One region of the Arthrobacter sp. NPDC056493 genome, then DNA from elsewhere that is predicted to be linked to it. Evidence: riboswitches for the same ligand, from Rfam matches in the RefSeq annotation. Region 1 holds a riboswitch; each other region holds the start of a gene.
The links. Region 1 has a riboswitch for thiamine pyrophosphate ahead of thiC (phosphomethylpyrimidine synthase ThiC). Riboswitches for the same ligand answer to the same signal wherever they lie in the genome.

Region 1 (6,123 bases):
GTTCGGTGAAGCCCATGGATTCGTCCTCATTCCGTCGGCGGTGCGCGCCCGGCAGCGGCGGCGCCGGGGCTCTTCGAATGTCAGCCTAACCCAACCGGGTTCGCCGGGCTTAGCGCGCTGGTTATCGAACGGCGACGCGGAGGCGGTTGCGCCACGGATCCTGAAACCGGAGCTCGGCGCCGGTGTGGTGCGATTCGACTCCGGCGACCTTAAGGCGGTCGGCGAGGGCGCCGACGTCGTCCCCCGACGGGACTTCGATCAGGACCTCACCGAGGCCGAGGGTGTCGCGGCGCGGGCCCGCCCCACGGCTGTTCCAGACATTCATGGCCATGTGGTGGTGGTAGCCGCCGGCCGACACAAAGAGCGCCTGGCCGTGCCAGCCGGCCGTCTTTTCGAATCCCAGGGTGCCGACGTAGAAGTCATGGGCTGACTGCACGTCACCCACCTGCAGGTGAACGTGGCCCACGCCTGCGTCGGTGCCTCGCTGGCCTTCCACAGACTCCTGCGTGAGGTGGTCCTGGAGGTACTTTTGCGGCGGCAGCGCCAGGCTGTCCATGACTACGTTCTTGCCGTCCCAGGACCAGGCCTCGCGCGGGCGGTCCCAGTAGAGTTCGATCCCGTTGCCTTCCGGGTCGGTGAAATAGAAGGCCTCGCTCACCAGATGGTCGGCGCTGCCCACGAAGGCCTGCGGCTCGTACTGGGCCGCGCTGGCAATGGTGGCGGCCAGCGAGGACTGGTCCTCGAACAGGAGCGCTGTGTGGAAGAGGCCGGCCTCGCCCCGGCCGGGAATGTTGAGGCCCGGAGCGGGCGCGAGGTGCACCAGGGGCGTCTTGAGCCGGCCGAGGTAGAGGCCGCCGTCCTGCTCGGCGACGACGTCGAGGCCGAGGGCGCGCTGGTAGTAATCGGTCATGAGCTTCATGTCGCCCACCTTGAGCATGACGGTGCCCATGGTGAGGTTGGCAGGAAGCAAGTCCTGGCTGCTGTCTGCTGCTGTCATTGAATACTCCCGAATGTCCGGACCACCGGGTTTCGGCAGCCTCTACATCTCTAAATTACTTGAAGCTTCAATTTATTCCTAATGCACGATCTTTCCCCGGAGCACCACATTCGTGAGGCTGCGGATGGTCTCCGGCACGGTGCGCGGGTCCTCCCGGCAGACCACCACGTCCGCGGCCGCCCCTTCCGCCAGGCCGTCGGCTCCCAGCCAGCGGCGCGCCCGCCAGCATGCCGCGTCCAGCGCCGCCGGTGCGGGCAGTCCGGCGGCGTGAAGTTCAAGGATTTCGTCCGCGATGCGGCCGTGGCGGATCACGCTGCCGGCATCCGTTCCCGCGTAAATTTCGACGCCGGCCTCATACGCTTCGAGGACGCGCTCCCGACGGCGGGTCCACAGTGAGCGCATGTGCTCCGCATACCGCGGAAACTTCGGCTCTGCCTGCGCGGCGATGTCCGGGAAGGTGGCGATGTTGATCAGTGTCGGCACGATCGGCACCTGCTGCTCGACGAGCCGCGGAATGTGCCTGGGCAGCAGGCCCGTGGCGTGCTCGATGCAGTCGATGCCGGCGTCCAGCATGTCATCCAGGGTGTCCTCCCCGAAGCAGTGCGCCGTGACCCTGGCCCCCTCGTCGTGGGCTGCCCGGACGGCGTCCCGCACGGCCGCGGCAGGGAACGACGGCGCGAGGTCGCCGGCGGTCCGGTCGATCCAGTCCCCCACGAGCTTGACCCAGCCGTCCCCTTCCCGCGCCTGCTTGCGCACCGCCTCCACGAGGCCCTCCGGCTCGACCTCCACGGCGAAGTTCCTCAGGTACCGGCGGGACCGTGCAACGTGCCGGCCGGCCCGGATGATCCGCGGCGTGTCGGCCCGCTGCTGCAGCCACCGGGTGTCGCTGGCGGCCCCGGCGTCGCGGACCAGCAGCGTGCCGGCGTTGCGGTCCGTCACGGCCTGGGCGTAGGCCACGTCGTCTTCCACAGCACCGCCCGGGCCCAATCCGATGTGGCAGTGGGCGTCCGCGAAACCGGGCAGGACCCAGCCGTCAAGAACGGCGTCCGGCCGCTGGCCCGGCGGATCAAACGTCAGCTTCCCGTCCACGGACCAGAGCCCGCGGCGTTCCTCATCCGCCGCAGTGAGCACGGATCCGCTGAATTCGATGATGTGCGCCATGACACCAGCCTAAGCCGCAGCTGTGGTAGCTTCGTCTACGACCACACGGGGGCCCCTGCAGGGGCTGAGATCAGGCTGGCGCAGCCTGCGACCGTTGAACCTGTCCGGGTAATGCCGGCGAAGGAAGTGAGCAGTAAATTGAGCACCCAGAAATCACAGCTGATCCCTGCCCAGATTGATGCGGCCCAAAGTGAAGCCGCCGGTAGTGCTGCCGGCAGCGTCACGCAGTCGCTGAAATCCCATTCACTGGCCTATCTCGAAGGCGAGGGCCTGCGGGTGCCGGTAACGGAAATCGCCCTTGAGCCTTCACCGAACGGCGACCAGAACGAACCGCTACGGGTTTACCGCACGGCGGGTCCGGGCAGCGATCCGGTGGTGGGCCTCGCGCCGTTCCGCTCGGAATGGATTGCGGCACGCGAAGACACGGAGCCGTACGACGGACGCGAACGGAACCTGCTCGACGACGGCAAGTCAGCCGTGCGCCGCGGCGCGGCTTCCGCCGAGTGGAAGGGCGCCCGGCCGGTGCCCCGCCGTGCGGCGGAAGGCAAGACCGTCACGCAGATGCATTACGCACGGCAGGGCGTCATCACCCCGGAAATGCGCTTCGTGGCCCTCCGCGAAAACTGCGATGTGGAACTGGTCCGGAGCGAACTCGCCGCCGGACGGGCCATCATCCCCACCAACATCAACCACCCGGAATCCGAGCCGATGATCATCGGCAAGGCGTTCCTGGTGAAGATCAACGCCAACATCGGCAACTCGGCCGTCACCAGCTCCATCGCGGAGGAGGTGGACAAGCTGCAGTGGGCCACCCAGTGGGGCGCCGACACGGTCATGGACCTGTCCACGGGCGACGACATCCACACCACGCGTGAGTGGCTCATCCGCAACTCCCCCGTGCCGATCGGCACCGTGCCGATTTACCAGGCCCTGGAAAAGGTCAACGGCGAAGCGAACGCGCTCACCTGGGAAATCTTCCGCGACACCGTCATCGAACAGTGCGAACAGGGTGTGGACTACATGACCATCCACGCCGGCGTGCTGCTGCGCTACGTGCCGCTCACGGCGAACCGCGTCACCGGCATCGTCTCCCGCGGTGGTTCGATCATGGCCGGCTGGTGCCTGGCCCACCACCAGGAAAACTTCCTGTACACCCACTTCGACGAGCTTTGCGAGATCTTCGCCAAGTACGACGTCGCCTTCTCGCTGGGTGACGGTCTTCGGCCGGGCGCGACGGCGGACGCCAACGACGCCGCGCAGTTCGCCGAACTGGACACCCTGGCCGAGCTGACCCAGCGAGCCTGGGAGTACGACGTGCAGGTCATGGTCGAGGGGCCGGGTCACATCCCGTTCCACCTGGTGCGCGAAAACGTTGAGCGCCAGCAGGAACTCTGCAAGGGTGCGCCCTTCTACACGCTGGGCCCGCTGGTCACGGACGTGGCCCCCGGCTACGACCACATCACCTCGGCCATCGGCGCCACCGAAATCGCCCGCTACGGCACGGCCATGCTCTGCTACGTCACGCCGAAGGAACACCTGGGCCTGCCGAACAAGGATGACGTGAAGACGGGCGTCATCACATACAAGATAGCCGCGCACGCCGCCGACCTCGCCAAGGGGCACCCCGGCGCGAACGAGCGGGACGATGCACTGTCCAAGGCCCGGTTCGAGTTCCGGTGGCGCGACCAGTTCGCGCTGTCGCTCGACCCGGTGACCGCCGAGTCCTTCCACGACGAGACGCTGCCGGCGGAACCCGCCAAGACAGCGCACTTCTGCTCGATGTGCGGGCCCAAGTTCTGCTCCATGCGGATCAGCCAGGACATCCGGAACGAGTACGGCTCGGCCGAAGCCCAGGCCGCCCTCGCCGAAATGGCGGAGGGCATGCGCGAGAAGAGCCAGGAATTCCTCGCTGCGGGCGGAAAGGTGTACCTGCCCGAGCTGCGGCTTCCGGAGTCGGCGCGCAACTAACGGCTCCCCGGGTTCTGTCCGGCTGGCATTGGGGGCCGGCCGGGCGGGCTCCCGGAACGTCCGTCAGGACGCTGTGTCTCTCAGACGCTGTGTCTCTCAGACGCTGGGTCCGTCAGGAGGCCCTCGGCTGGTCCCGGCGGCTGACTTCGGCGATGAACGCGCGAATGTAGCGGTCGCCTTCCGGTGAGTCGTGCGGCCGGTGCCCGCCCGCAGCGATGCGGTGCACGGCGCCGGTCTCGCGCAGGTAGCCGGCTATTTCCTCGTACAGCGGCTCCCAGCCGCCGGTGAGGACCAGGGTGGGTACTCCCGGCACGATCTGCAGCGGCGCCTGCCACGGCGGTGCCTGCAGGCGCAGCCGGCGCGCGGCGCGCTTCGCTTCGGGGGTGCTGGGCTCCGGTGTGTCAGCGGCGAAGGCGCGGCGCAGGAACTCGCGTTCGTAGTCGTCATCGCCGAGCTGGTGCCGTACCTCGAACAGCGGCTCCATCAGGGCGCGGTGCGCGGCGGTGGCAGGCAACTCTGCGGTGAGCGACAGGCAGGCCGGTTCCACGAGCGTCAGCGAGAAGACCAGGTCCGGGCGTTCGACGGCGGCCATCATCGCGGCGATGGCGCCCTGCGAATGCGCCACCACATGGCCCCCGGCGGCCCCGCGGCCGTCATCAGCCAGGGACCGCAGCACAATGCGGGCGTCCTCGGCGAAGTCGGTCTCCAGCGGTTCGGCCTCGGCGTCAAAGCCGTGGCGCCGCAGGAACAGGGCGTCGTACTGCAGGGCCATGCCGTGCTGGCGCGGCCACGCCGCTGAGCCGAAATTCCCGGCACCGTGCACGAACACTACCCGCTGCTTATACATGACCCAACCTTATGGCAGCGGTCTGACATCGGCGCCGGCCGACATGACCGAGCGCCCTAATTGCCGCCCATGAACTTGTCGAAGCCCTTCGGCAGGTTCAGCTGGGACGGATCGAAGTCGCCGGACTGCTGGCCGAAGGCAGCTCCGGTGGGCACCGCCTTGGATGCCCCTGCCCGCCGGGCCTCCGCCTCGCGAAGCTCCTGTGCCGCCTTGGCAGGATTGCCGGAGCGGGCCTTCTTCTTGGGCGCGTTCTTGCCGCCCTTGCGGGCACCGCCTGCGCCCATGCCGGGCATCCCGGGCATTCCCGGCATGCCGCCGCCCTGGGCCATCTTCTTCATCATCTTCTGGGCCTGGGCGAAGCGTTCCAGCAGCCCGTTGACCTCGGACACGTGCACGCCCGAGCCGCGGGCGATGCGGGCCCTGCGCGAACCGTTGATGATCTTCGGCGCAACGCGCTCGTGCGGGGTCATCGAGCGGACAATGGCCTCCACCCGGTCGATTTCGCGCTCGTCGAACTGCTCCAGCTGCTGCCGGATGTTCTGCGCGCCGGGCATCATCATGAGCATCTTCTTCATGGAGCCCATTTTGCGGATCTGCTGCATCTGCGCGAGGAAGTCATCCAGCGTGAAGTCCTCCTGGTCGGCGAACTTCTTCGCCATCCGGGCGGCTTCTTCCTTGTCCCAGGACTTTTCAGCCTGCTCAATGAGGGACAGGACGTCACCCATGTCCAGGATGCGCGAGGCCATCCGGTCCGGGTGGAACAGTTCGAAGTCGTCCAGGCTTTCACCGGTCGAGGCGAACATCACCGGCTTGCCGGTGACCGACGAAACGGACAGCGCGGCGCCGCCGCGCGCGTCGCCGTCGAGCTTTGACAGCACGATGCCCGTGAAGTTCACGCCCTCGTCGAAAGCGGTGGCCGTGTTGACGGCGTCCTGGCCGATCATGGAGTCGATCACGAAGAGGACTTCATTGGGCACAATGGCCCGGCGGATCTGCCGTGCCTGCTCCATCATGTCGGCGTCGACGCCGAGGCGGCCGGCGGTGTCCACGATGACGACGTCGTGCAGCTTCTGGCGCGCTTCATCGACGCCGGCCCGTGCCACGGCGACGGGGTCGCCGGCCGGGTGGGCCAGCTCGGAGGTGGCGCCCG
Region 2 (6,123 bases), on a different contig from region 1:
CCTCCACACCCTTTTGCAAAGCATCAATCTGCGGCTCGTAGGCACGGCCGCCGTAGATGGTGGCGATCCGGGCGTTGCGCTTGCGGGAAGCGGCCTGCAGGTCGTTGGCCACCTGGACGGCAAGTTCGCGGGTGGGAACGATCACCATGGCCTGCGGGGCGCCGGGCGCTGGCAGCTTGTCGAAGCCGGCGTCATCCCGGCCAACCACGCGCTGCAGGGCCGGGATGCCGAAGCCGAGGGTCTTGCCCGTGCCGGTCTTCGCCTGGCCGATGATGTCGTGGCCGGACAATGCGACAGGGAGCGTCATGGCCTGGATGGGGAAGGGGTGTGTGATGCCGGCGTCCGCCAGAGACTCGACGATGTCGGCGCGGACGTCGAAGTCGGCGAACGACTTTTCGGCTATTTCGTGCGGCTTCTCGTCCGAGATGATGGTCTCTTCCGGCTCGATGGTCTCGGTGCCGGTGTCGTCGGAGAGTAGCTGGTGGGTATGCAATTCACTCACAGGGGAGTTTCCTTATTCATTTAGGCATTGGCGCCGCCTGCTCAACGGGGCGGGCGCGGGGCCGTTCCGGAGCACGCTCAGGCGCGCAAGCAATTCCAGTGGAAGCCGATCGCGGGCTATCTAATTGCCGGCACTGGGGACCGGCGGGTGTGACTCAAGATCGCGTAGGGGCGGGCTTGTTGAATTCAAATCAAGGAAATCAACGACCGGGCATCCATTACTACCCACCCAGTCTACTGGCAAACCCGTGTTTTCCTTGACTCAGGCCGCCGCAGGGGCCGTGGCGGGGGCCCTGCGCGGATCAGTCGACGAGCTCGAGGTGGATTTCCCGGGTGATGATGTCCGAGGAGATGAGCCGGACCCGGACCCTGGTGCCGGGCTCCATTTCTCCCTCGCACCTGGCTGTCACGGCCGGTTCGGCGATCTGGACCACCCCGGACGGGCCTGATCCGTTGGTCCCCTTGCCGTTCAGCCCCTTGCCGTTGTTGCCGTTCCCGTGGCCGTTTCCTGTGCCGTTCCCGTTGCCGTTCCCGTTTTTGGCCGGCTTTGACCCGGAGATCACCACGGCATCGAATTCCTGTCCGATGTGGTTGATCAGCAGCGCGGCTTCCACTGTGTCCAGGGCAAGGCGTTCCATCCGCGCTGCCAGCTGGTCCGAGTACGCCATGATTTCCGGCAGCGAGGGAAGCGCCTGGCGGGCCCAGGCCGGCACCGGCCGGTTGTTGCTCAGCGCCTCGCAGATGACCAAAACGAAACGGTCAACGAGGCGGCGCAGCGGCGCGGTGGTGTGCGCATACGCCGTGCCGATGGCTGACTGGACGGCGTCCTCCGGAACGGTTCCGTCGAAATGCGTGTACGCGGCTCCGCGGAAGAGCATGCCGGCCGAATGGAGGATGGCCAGTTGCCGGTGGTCGGTGGGGTCGAGGGTGCGCAGGTACTCGCCGTAGGTTTCCTCCCCGTCCCACGGTTTGCCCAGCGCGGCGGTCTGGCGCTTGAAATGGCTGAGCGAGCGTTCATCCGGGGCCGGCATGGTGCGCAGGATGCCCACCTTGCCGTTGAGCATCAGCGAGGCGGCGGCCATCCCGGTCATCAGCGAAATCTGGGCGTTCCAGTCCTCCACCGGAAGCTGGGGGACCGCCACGATCCGGTAGCCGCCGTCGGGAAGCTGGACGATCTCCTGCTCCGGCATGTTCAGGCTGGCCCCGCCGCGGGCCCGCTCCAGGTCCACGCGCTTGCGCCCCACCTCGCGCAGCAGCTGCAGCATGGGAGGGGCCGTGCCGGCATCCAGGTCCGCCTGGACGCCCTTGTAGTTGAGCTTGGCCCGGCTGCGCACGGAGGCCCGGCGCACCACGACGGACACCACTTCGGCGGCGGCGTCGAGTTCAAATTCCCAGACGAAGGCGGAGCACAGCTGCCCCGCCAGCAGGCTGCCGGCGTTTTCGCTGATGACCTCCGGATGCAGCGGAATCCGGCCGTCGGGGGCGTAGAAGGTCTGCCCGCGGCGGCGGGTCTCGGCATCGAGGGCGCCGCCCGGATGCACGAAGGACGGAACGTCGGCGATGGCATAAAGGATCCGGTAGCCCTCGCCGCGGCGCTCGATGAACAGCGCCTGGTCAAGGTCGGTGGACGACGGCGGATCGATGGTCAGGAACTCCACACCGGTCAGGTCCAGGGCCGGGAAGTCCCGGCTGGCCACGGCGGCTTCGGCTTCCTTGAGCACGTTCTCGGGGAATTCCCCCGGAAGCTCCAGTTCCGTCCGCAGCGCGCTCAGGGCATCCGCGAGCGCGTTGGTCTGCTCGTGGACGCTGGGCGAGAGCCGATGATGTGACACGAAAATCAGGTTAGCCCGAATTGCGCCGTTAGTCTTGGATTATGGGCACATCCTCGGCTGGCACCGCTCGCTACGACCGTTTTGTCGCAGACCTGTTCGGCGTGATGGCGTACGGCGAACTGTCCGCGTTCGAACGGCTGTCCTCCGACGCCCGTTACTCGCCCACGCTGCACGACCGGGCCGTGCTCGGCAGGATCGCCGTCATCGAATTCCAGCACTACGAGCTGGTGAGCGCCAAGCTGGCGGAGATGGGCGTCGACGTCGAAGATGCGATGTTGCCGTTCCAGTTGGCCGTGGACCATTTCCACGAACGGACCCGCCCGGCGGACTGGTACGAGTCCCTCATGAAGGCGTACGTGGTGGACACCGTGTCCGCCGATTTCTACCGGGCGGTGGCCCGGTTCGTGGATGCCGGAACGCGGGATGTCATCCAGCAGATCCAGTCGTCGGAAGAGGCCACGGCCGTGCTCCGGGAGCGGCTCAGGGGAGCGCTGGCGGACGACCCCCGCCTCGCGTCCAGGCTTGCGCTGTGGGGCCGCCGGCTCCTGGGCGAAGCGATCACGCAGGCCCAGCGTGTGGGCCACGAAAACGCCTTTCTGAGCGCGCTGTTTGTCGAGGCGGAACCCGGTGCCACGGACGCCACCGCACGGGAGCTGGTGCGGGGCATCACTGCCGACGTCGCGGAACACCATTCCCGGCGGATGGTCCAGCTGGGACTGAGCGGCTAAGCGGTTTCTCCGCCTAGGAAACGGCTGCCGGCGCCGTTGCGTCCAGGGCGTCGAGCAGTTCTTCCGCAGCGGCCGTGGGGTCTGCCGCCTCGGTGATGGCGCGCACGACGACGATCCGGCTGGCTCCGGCCGCCAGGACCTGCTCCACATTCGTGCGGTCGATCCCGCCGATCGCGAACCAGGGCAGCAGCAGGCCGCCGACCCGTTCCTCGTTCGCGGTGCGGACAGCCTCCGCTGCGTAGCGCAGCAGATCGAGCCCGACGGCGGCGCGCCCGGGCTTGGTGGGCGTGGCCCACACCGGACCCACGCAGAAATAGTCCAGGCCGCTGCGCCCGTGGGCGGCGGCGACGGCGGCGTCCACCTGATCCGTGCTGTGCGTGGACAGCCCGATCACGGTGGCGTCGTGCAGCAGCTTCCGGGCGGCGCGCAACGGCAGGTCCTTCTGGCCGATGTGGAACACCGGAGCGCCGGCGATGGACGCGATATCGGCACGGTCGTTCACGGCCCAGAGCCGTCCGTGTTTGCGGGCGGCGGCATGGACGATTTCCAGCAGCTCAAGTTCCTCGGCCGCTTCGATGCTCTTGTCCCGCAACTGGATGATGTCCACGCCGCCGGCAAACGCCGCGTCCACGAAGTCCGCAAAGTCGCCGCGGTCCTTGCGGGCGTCGGTGCAGAGGTACAGGCGGGCGGCGGTGTGGGCAGAGTGCTGGGTCATGGCAACCACCTTAGTTCCTCTAAACTGGGCAGGTACCGCGGGAGCCGTTACTGCTGTCATAAAAGGCGCAGGGCTGAGAGGGCGTCAGAGCCGACCGCTTGACCTGATCCGGTTAGTACCGGCGTAGGGAAGGATTTTCATGAACCCTGACATCAGTGGCGCGGAATGTGCCGCCACCAGTCTTGAGGCAGATGTCGCCGTCGTCGGCGGCGGCGTGGTGGGCCACGGCATCGCCTGGGAGGCACGGCGCTCGGGCCGGTCGGTGGTACTCATCGATGAAGCGCCCGGCAGCGGTGCAAGCTGGGCCGCGGCCGGCATGCTCGCTCCGGTCAGCGAACTGCATTACCAGGAGGAAGGGCTCCTGGAGCTGATGCTGGAGTCCTCCGCCAGGTGGCCGGAGTTTGCCGCCACGCTCAGCGCCGGCGAAGACGCGGGATACCTGACGACGCCGACCCTTGCGGTGGGTGCCGGTCCCGCCGACCGGCGCGCCCTGATGGACCTGCGGGACGTGCAGCGGACCCACGGCCTGGAGGTTGAACCGCTGACCATCCGTGAGGCACGGTCACGGGAGCCGCTGCTCAGCCCCGGGATCTCCTGTGCCCTGGACATCCCGGCAGACCATCAGGTGGATCCCCGCAGGCTGGTCCGCGCGGTTGCTGCGGAGCTGGCCGGCCATGGCCAGGAGATCGCGGCAGCGGACGGCTACGCCGTGCGCGAGCACGCCGCCGGCCTGCTCTGGGACGGCGGGAGGGTCTGCGGGGTCCGGCTGGCCGGCGGCGGCACCGTCAGGGCCACTGAGACGGTGGTGGCCAACGGCCTGGCCGCGGCGCAGCTGCAGAACCTGCCGGAGGGACTGCAGCTGCCGCTGCGCCCGGTCTACGGGGACATCCTCAGGCTCAGGGTCCCCGGACACCTGCAGCCCCTGCTCACCGCAACAGTCCGCGGTATGGTGCGGGGCGTTCCGGTCTACATCGTGCCGCGCCAGGACGGCACGGTGGTGGTCGGCGCCACGCAGCGCGAGGACGGCGTGCCGGGCACCAGCGCCGGCGGTGTCTACCAGTTGCTGCGCGACGCACAGGTCCTGCTGCCGGCAGTCGCCGAGCTCGAGCTCCTCGAAGCCACCGCGCGGGCGCGGCCGGGCACACCCGACAACGCGCCGCTGCTCGGCCGGGTGCCGGCCCGCGGGCAGGGGCCCGGGACGGACGTGGCCGGCCTCATCATTGCCACCGGGTTTTTCCGCCACGGCGTCCTGCTGACCCCGGCGGCGGCAGCGATCTGCCGCCAGCTCATGGACGGCATTCCGGACCCGCGCTGGGCCCACTTCCTGCCGGGCCGGTTTTCCCCCGGGCTCCCGGACCCGGTGGCAGCACTGTCACATTTGAGCCCCGCCTGATTTGATCCACGTCACATTTGACCCAAACAAGGAACCAGCATGAACATCACTCTGAACGGCATAGATCAGGTTGTGGGCGAGGGCGCCTCGGTCACCTCGCTCGTCAGCCAGATCACGGGGCGGCGCCTGTCCGCCAACGGGCAGGCCGCCGACGGCCAGCGACTCGGTGTGGCGGTGGCGCGCAATGCAGCCGTCGTGCCCCGCAGCCAGTGGTACAGCACCGCCCTCGCCGAGGGCGACGAGATCGAACTAGTCACGGCAGTCCAAGGAGGGTGAGCACGATGGCAGAAACATTGATTGAAACAGCAGACAGCCTGGTCATTGACGGGGTGGAACTGACATCGCGGCTCATCATGGGCACCGGAGGGGCTCCGAGCCTGGACGGTCTCGGCTCAGCGCTGGTCGCGTCCGGCACCCAGCTGACCACAGTTGCAATGCGGCGCTATTCGCCTGCGGAAACGGGCTCGCTCTTCCAGCTGCTGGTGGACCACAACATCCGCGTGCTCCCCAACACCGCCGGCTGCTTCACGGCCCGGGATGCCGTCATGACGGCCGAGCTGGCCCGTGAAGCCCTGGAGACCGACTGGGTCAAGCTCGAGGTCATCGCGGACGAGCACACGCTGCTGCCGGACGCCGTGGAGCTCGTGGACGCCACAGAGCAGCTGGTCAACCGGGGCTTCAAAGTCTTCGCCTACACCAACGACGACCCCGTCCTGGCACTCCGGCTCGAGAACCTGGGGGCCTCCGCCGTCATGCCGCTGGGAGCACCGATCGGCACAGGCCTGGGCATCCTCAATCCGCACAACATCGAGCTGATCGTGTCGCGGGCGTCTGTCCCCGTGGTCCTGGATGCAGGAATCGGTACGGCCTCGGACGCGGCACTGGCCATGGAACTGGGCTGCGACGCCGTACTGCTGGCCACCGCCGTCACCCGGGCGCAGAACCCGGCACTCA
Region 3 (6,123 bases), on a different contig from region 1:
GATGGCCTGGACGAGGAGGCCGAAGCTCTGCCCCAGGGTGGCGCGCATCCGCTGCCAGGGGTTCCCGCGCGATCCGACGCCGCGGGCGCGCCGGGCCATGCCGATGGTCTGCCATTCCTCGGCCATCAGCCCGACCAGCCGCATCGCCGCCAGGGTACCCAGCACGAAACGGTGCGGCAGCCGCGCCTTCTGCGCGAGGGCGTCAGCCAGGTCGGTGGGGTCGGTGCAGCTCATCAGCAGCACCGCGGGCAGGGCGATGGCCAGGCCCCGCAGCAGGAAACCCAGCCCCAGCTGAAGGGAACCTTCGCTCATGGACCAGAGTCCGACGTCGAGCAGTATGCTTCCGCTGTCCGGCGCCAGGATGGAGGTGCTCCAGCCGCCCACGGCGGCAGCCAGGATCAGCGGCCACCCGCGCTGCCAAAGCAGTGAAATCGTCAACCCGGCCAGCGGAAAGACCAGCAGCTCGCACACGAGCGCCACCGAGGCGGACATCCAGTCGATGGACAGCGCCAGGGCAAAGGTGACCAGGAAGACCGCGGCGAATTTGGCCAGCGGATTGGCGCGGGTCAGCACCGCGCGGTTTCCGGCGAGTGTCAGTGCTTCCCTCATGTCGTCGCCTGTTCTGCTGCCGGCCCGGCTGGTCTGGACCCGACGGGTCCGGGTCCGGGCCTGCTGCCGGAGCCCAGCCGCAGCTCGGTGCCGCCGAGCACGTGGGTGAACTCCTCGTCGTGGGTCACGGACACCACGGCCGTGCCGGCGTCGAGCAGTTCGGAAAGGAACGAGGCAAGCTCCGCCCAGGTGTTGGCGTCCTGGCCGAAGGTGGGCTCGTCCAGGACCAGCACCTGCGGGTGCGCGGCCAGGACGGTGGCAACAGAGAGCCGGCGTTTCTCGCCGCCGGACAGGGTGTACGGGTTGGCGTCCACCAGATGGGTGAGCCGCAGGCGCTCCAGCAGCTCGTCGACGCGCTCTTCACCGTGGCCCAGATGGCGCGGCCCGAAGAGCAGCTCGTCCAGGACGCGGCCGGTAACGAACTGGTGCTCGGGCTCCTGGAATACCGTGCCGATCCGGGAGATCAGCTGCTCGGCCTTCCACTTGTAAGGGTCGATGCCCGCGCCGGCGCTCAGCTCAACGGTCGCGGAGACCTTGCCGTCCACGGCCGGCAGCAGCCCGGCGAGGGTCAGCGCAAAGGTGGACTTGCCGGCGCCGTTGGGACCGGTGACGGTCAGCGCCTCACCGGCCCGGACGTGCGCCGTGACGTCCCGCAGAACCGGCTCGGGCGGCACGGAGCGGAAGCCGCGGCGCCGGGGTCGTTCCCGCGAGACGGCGAGCTTTTCAGTGGCCAGAAGTAATTGGCCAGTGGCAAGCCCGCCGGCACTCCCGGAGGCTGGCGCAAGACCGGAGACCCGCAGAACGGTCCCGGCGGAACGGCGCCGCGTTTCGGGAATGTAGCCCGGGACCCACACGCCGGCGGCGGTGAGCATCCCGCGGGCCTGTTCGAGGACCTCGTCCGGCGTCCCGTCGATCAGTACCGCGCCATTCGTGGCGGACCCCGGCTGCAGCACCACAATGCGGTCCACCAGGTCTTTCCACGCGGCAACCCGGTGCTCCACGACCACCAGGGTGGCTCCGGTCTTGTCGAGGCAGCGGCCCACGGCGTCCCGTACTTCCAGGACGCCTGCGGGGTCGAGGTTCGCGGTCGGCTCGTCCAGCAGGATCAGTCCCGGACGCATCGCCAGGATGCCTGCAAGCGCCAGGCGCTGCTTCTGGCCGCCGGACAGGACCGACGTCGGGTGGTTCAGCGGCAGGTGGGACAGTCCGACGTCGTCCAGTGCCTCGTGCACGCGGCGCCAGATCTCGTCGCGGGGTACGGAGAGGTTTTCGGCGCCGAAGGCGACGTCGTCGCCCAGCCGGGAAAGGACCACCTGGGTTTCCGGATCCTGCTGCATGAGGCCGGCGCGGCCGCGCTGTGCACGCGGCGGTGCTCCGTCGATGAGCAGCTCACCGCTCTCGTCAGCATCGTCGCGGTCGGTTGCACCGCCGTCGTCCGCCGGGCTGCCGCCCGAGTCACTGTCCCCCAGCACACCGGCCAGGGCGTGCAGCAGCGTGGACTTGCCGGCCCCGGACGGGCCCAGCAGCAGGACCCGTTCGCCGGGCCGGATGTCCAGGTCCAGGGCGTGGACGGCGGGTTTGGTGCGGCCAGCGTGGCGCCAGCCCCAGCCGCGGGCGTGTACCGCGGCGGGGCGGACGCCGCCGTCGTGTTGTCCGGGCATTAGGAGAAGACGGGCTCCGTGGCTGCCTTGCGGGACGCGAAGGAACTCAGTACGCCGGTCTTGGCCAGGCCGCGGGTGGCGATCCAGGACAGGGCACCGGCGATGACCGCCCCGGAGATGGCACAGAACACGATGTACGCGAGCTTGTCGCCGGAGGTGTAGGCGATGTTCCAGCCCCACGGGGCGAAGGAGTCGTTCAGGCCGCAGAACAGGCCCGCGCCGGCACCCGCAAGCAGCGAAGCCGGGAGGCTGAACTTCCGGTACACCAGGGCGGCGAACACGAGCTCCGCGCCCAGGCCCTGGAGGACACCGGAGATCAGCACCGTGGTGCCGTACTGCGAGCCCATGATGAGCTCGCCGGTGGCCGCCACCGTTTCGCAGAACAGGGCCGCGCCGGGCTTGCGGATGATGAGCATGCCCAGCACCGCCGGGATCATCCAGCCGCCGGCGTACAGGCCGCTCAGGGGCGGGTAGACGGCGTTGACGGGGGTGGAGATGAGGTTGGCGCCCTGGGACCAGGCCCAGAAGATCACGCCGCCGGCAACGGCGATGAGCGCCGCTACCACGATGTCCGCCACGCGCCAGTTGTAACTGGTCTTCTTGATTGCTGCAGTTGTCATAATGGTCCTCCTGAGGAACAGGAGGGGAAAGCGTTCCCCCGGCTGCCGGTGGCTGGGCCACCTGCTGCCGGGCGCTCTGAGAACTCGACTCCCTTGCGCCGGTACTAGCCGGATCAGGTTCGAGGGTCTGCGGCTGTCCGCACTCTCAGCGCCCATCCACGGTTGCGCTGGCAACTGCCTTTGCATCCCGACGGCGGCGCTCCCCTGTCGTGATAAATCTGCCCTTGTGGGCTGGTCCAGTTTACACCTCGGCGGGCCCGGAATCCCGGGGCCGCCGTCACAATCCAGAAGTCTTGCCGCACCGCCGGAACAGCCGCCCGGAGTACATTGGGGCCATGACGCTACAGGACTCCGGCAGCGCTGCCCTGCCCGCCTTTGACCCCGATTCCGCCGAGGACCAGCCGGCGGGATCCCTGGCAGCCCTGATCGGTCAGATCGAGGGTGAAATCGCCGAACTGCAGTTCCCGAGGTTCAGCAAGGACGATGCCCTGGCGCTCGGCCTGGAACTGGTTGAACGCGGCAAGGAGGACCGGCTGCCCATCGCCATCGATATCACCAAGGGCCAACAGGTCCTGTTCCACGTGGCACTCGAGGGTGCCACCCCGGACAACGAGGGCTGGGTCCGGGCCAAGCAGCGGACTGCCGTGCGCTATGAGGAGCCGTCGCTGCTGGTGGGTCTTCGCGGCAGGGCAGGCGGCGGACGGATCGAGGAGAACGCCTGGTTCGACCAGTCCACCTACGCTGCCCACGGCGGAGCCTTCCCCATCTATGTTCGGGATGTGGGAGTGGTGGCCGTGGTCACGGTCTCCGGGCTGCCGCAGAAAGCGGACCACGACCTCGTGGTGCAGGCATTGCGGGAAATCCACCGGTCCATGCGGCAGGGCTAGCGTTTGATGCGGATAGGCTAGGGAAAGACCAGTGTTCACCACGCGAGGAGTTCCGGAATGAGTCTCTTGATCAAACTGCTTGGCACGGGCATCAGCCTGCTGGCAGGGTTCGCCGGCACCAGGGCCGTCGATACCATCTGGGAAAAGGTCACGGGGCAGAAGCCTCCCAAGGGTGACAAGGACGATGTCCCCACGACGCTGCGCACAGCCCTGACATTTGCCCTCGTCTCCGCGTCGGTCAGCGCGGTCATCCAGGTACTGGCCAACCGCGGCACCCAGCGGGCCATCACCCGGTTCGCCAAGACCCAGGACATCGTCTAGGCACCGGCCCACCCGTCAGTCCTCGACCCACTCGAGCAGGTCGCCGGGCTGGCAGCGGAGCACCCTGCACATCGCCTCCAGCGTGCTGAAGCGCACGGCCTTGGCCCGCCCGTTCTTCAGCACGGCCACATTTGCCGGCGTGAGCCCGACCCGGTCGGCGAACTCCCCCACGCTCATCTTTCGTTTGGCCAGTTCGACGTCGATGCGCACCACGATGGGCATCAGATCACTGCTTCCATGTCGGTCCGCAGTGCCGTGGCCTGCCGCAGCAGCGCGCGCATCACCACCATGAGCAGCCCGATGACGGCGCCGCCGACCAGCATCAGCGTCAGCAGCATGGGCACCCCGGGATCATCCGCGTTCAGCACGATGAAGACGAAGACGCCGGCCAGGAGGATCCACGCGGTGAGCACTGCCCACACGATTGCGTCCACCCAGGCCAGGGCCGCCTTGCTGAAGATGCGGTCCCGCCTGACCATGGTGAGCAGTTTCCAGGTGCTCACGATCACCACCTGCACGCAGGCCACCTCCACCACGGCGAAGACCGTCAGCGGCCACCTCAGATACGCATCGGCCGGATTCTGCTCCGCCATGTAGGCAAATTGCCCGGGCAGGGACAGGGTCTGGAACACCACCAGCAGGCCGAAGGCCATGACCAGCAGGACCCGAAGCGCGGTGACCGCCAGGTTTGTCATATTCATGGATCGAGTATCGCTGTTTTACTATCGAATTTCAATCGACTACGACGGCGGGTACCCGCGTCCCTGCTTTCGACGGGCTCAACCAGCGGACTTAGCCGGCGGTGCGGTTACCGCCGTCGTCCCCTTCCGATTCCCGGGCCGCCTTGGCGGCCTTCACCACCACGGCCTCCAGCTCGTCGGTGCTGAGCAGCTCCTTATGGAGGTGCTTGGTGCGGTAGCCGGCGCGTCCCACCATATGGGCAGAGACCGGCACCGTGAGCAGCTGGAAGATCCATGCCACCAGCAGCACCGGCCACACCCACCACGTGCGCAGTTGCAGCCCCACCGCCGCCAGCAGCAGGAACAGACCAAGCACCTGGGGCTTCGTGGCGGCGTGCATGCGGCTCATCAGGTCCGGGAAGCGGAGCAGGCCGATGGCGGCGGCCAGGGACATCAGCGCGCCCACCACCATGAACACAGCCGAAACAGCGTCGATCACGGCATCCACGGCGTTCGGTTCAGGACTCATTGGGCTGCTCCCGCCGGTCTGCCACGAAACGGGCCACTGTTACCGAGCCGATGAACCCGATCACGGACACGGCCACCACCAGCATCAGGTTGTTCAGGTGCCGGTTCACGGCCATGTCGATGCACAGGGCCGCGCCGAGGATGGCCAGCAGCACGTCCGCCGCGAGGACCCGGTCCAGCAGTGACGGGCCGCGGGCGATGCGGATGATCGCACCCGCCGCCGCGAGGGCCAGCGCCACAGCCGTGACGGTGAGGACCAGCTCCATCATGCGCCTACCTCCTGCTTCAGTGCGGCAAGCTCTTCCTTCGTTCCCATGATCCGGATGAGCCCCGCCTCGGTGTCGCGGACTTCCTTGCGCAGTTTGAGGACATCCTCCCCGTTCCGGACGTTCAGTCCGTGGATGTACAGCGTGGACGTGGACCTGTCCACCTCCACCACCAGCGACCCCGGGATCAGGGAGATCACGTGGCCAGTCGCCGTCACCATCAGGTCCGAATGGCTGCGCAACGGAACGGCGACGACGGCGTTGGTCACCTTAGGCCCCTGGGCCACCGCCAGGTAGAACACCTGGCAGCTAGCGGCCACCACCCGGCCGAGGAACACCACCGCGAACGGAACGGCCCGCAGCACGTTGAAACGGCCGCTCAGCTCCACCGGCGGCAGGTAGAACAGGCGCGCCACGGCAATCGCCAGCAGGGCGCCGAAGAGCAGATTGCCGGGGCTGAAGTCCTGCCAGAGGGCTCCCCAGACGATGACCAGCCAGACCAGCAGCGGCAGTTCCTGCCGCAGGGACACCCTCTTTCGGCTCATTTTCCG

Region 2: it holds a riboswitch for thiamine pyrophosphate, as region 1 does, so the genes downstream of both, thiO (glycine oxidase ThiO) here and thiC (phosphomethylpyrimidine synthase ThiC) in region 1, are expected to answer to the same signal.
Region 3: it holds a riboswitch for thiamine pyrophosphate, as region 1 does, so the genes downstream of both, ACFQ50_RS06585 (ECF transporter S component) here and thiC (phosphomethylpyrimidine synthase ThiC) in region 1, are expected to answer to the same signal.

What each region holds. Positions count from the first base shown of each region.
Region 1 is NZ_JBHTSL010000061.1:5,244-11,366, reverse strand. Features, by position in the region: gene ACFQ50_RS19920 (hypothetical protein) at 1-16, opposite strand, end outside; gene ACFQ50_RS19915 (VOC family protein) at 122-997, opposite strand; gene ACFQ50_RS19910 (amidohydrolase family protein) at 1,076-2,158, opposite strand; TPP riboswitch at 2,194-2,301, shown strand; gene thiC (phosphomethylpyrimidine synthase ThiC) at 2,297-4,126, shown strand; gene ACFQ50_RS19900 (alpha/beta fold hydrolase) at 4,239-4,973, opposite strand; gene ffh (signal recognition particle protein) at 5,030-6,123, opposite strand, start outside.
Region 2 is NZ_JBHTSL010000070.1:19,283-25,405, reverse strand. Features, by position in the region: gene ACFQ50_RS21355 (DEAD/DEAH box helicase) at 1-502, opposite strand, end outside; gene ACFQ50_RS21350 (RNB domain-containing ribonuclease) at 804-2,333, opposite strand; gene ACFQ50_RS21345 (ferritin-like fold-containing protein) at 2,375-3,061, shown strand; gene thiE (thiamine phosphate synthase) at 3,075-3,776, opposite strand; TPP riboswitch at 3,804-3,923, shown strand; gene thiO (glycine oxidase ThiO) at 3,916-5,169, shown strand; gene thiS (sulfur carrier protein ThiS) at 5,209-5,445, shown strand; gene ACFQ50_RS21325 (thiazole synthase) at 5,451-6,123, shown strand, end outside.
Region 3 is NZ_JBHTSL010000010.1:40,113-46,235, reverse strand. Features, by position in the region: gene ACFQ50_RS06595 (energy-coupling factor transporter transmembrane component T family protein) at 1-609, opposite strand, end outside; gene ACFQ50_RS06590 (ABC transporter ATP-binding protein) at 606-2,270, opposite strand; gene ACFQ50_RS06585 (ECF transporter S component) at 2,270-2,890, opposite strand; TPP riboswitch at 2,963-3,106, opposite strand; gene ACFQ50_RS06580 (heme-degrading domain-containing protein) at 3,226-3,777, shown strand; gene ACFQ50_RS06575 (DUF4235 domain-containing protein) at 3,835-4,098, shown strand; gene ACFQ50_RS06570 (helix-turn-helix domain-containing protein) at 4,114-4,320, opposite strand; gene ACFQ50_RS06565 (DUF2975 domain-containing protein) at 4,320-4,799, opposite strand; gene mnhG (monovalent cation/H(+) antiporter subunit G) at 4,891-5,307, opposite strand; gene ACFQ50_RS06555 (monovalent cation/H+ antiporter complex subunit F) at 5,297-5,575, opposite strand; gene ACFQ50_RS06550 (Na+/H+ antiporter subunit E) at 5,572-6,117, opposite strand; gene ACFQ50_RS06545 (Na+/H+ antiporter subunit D) at 6,114-6,123, opposite strand, start outside.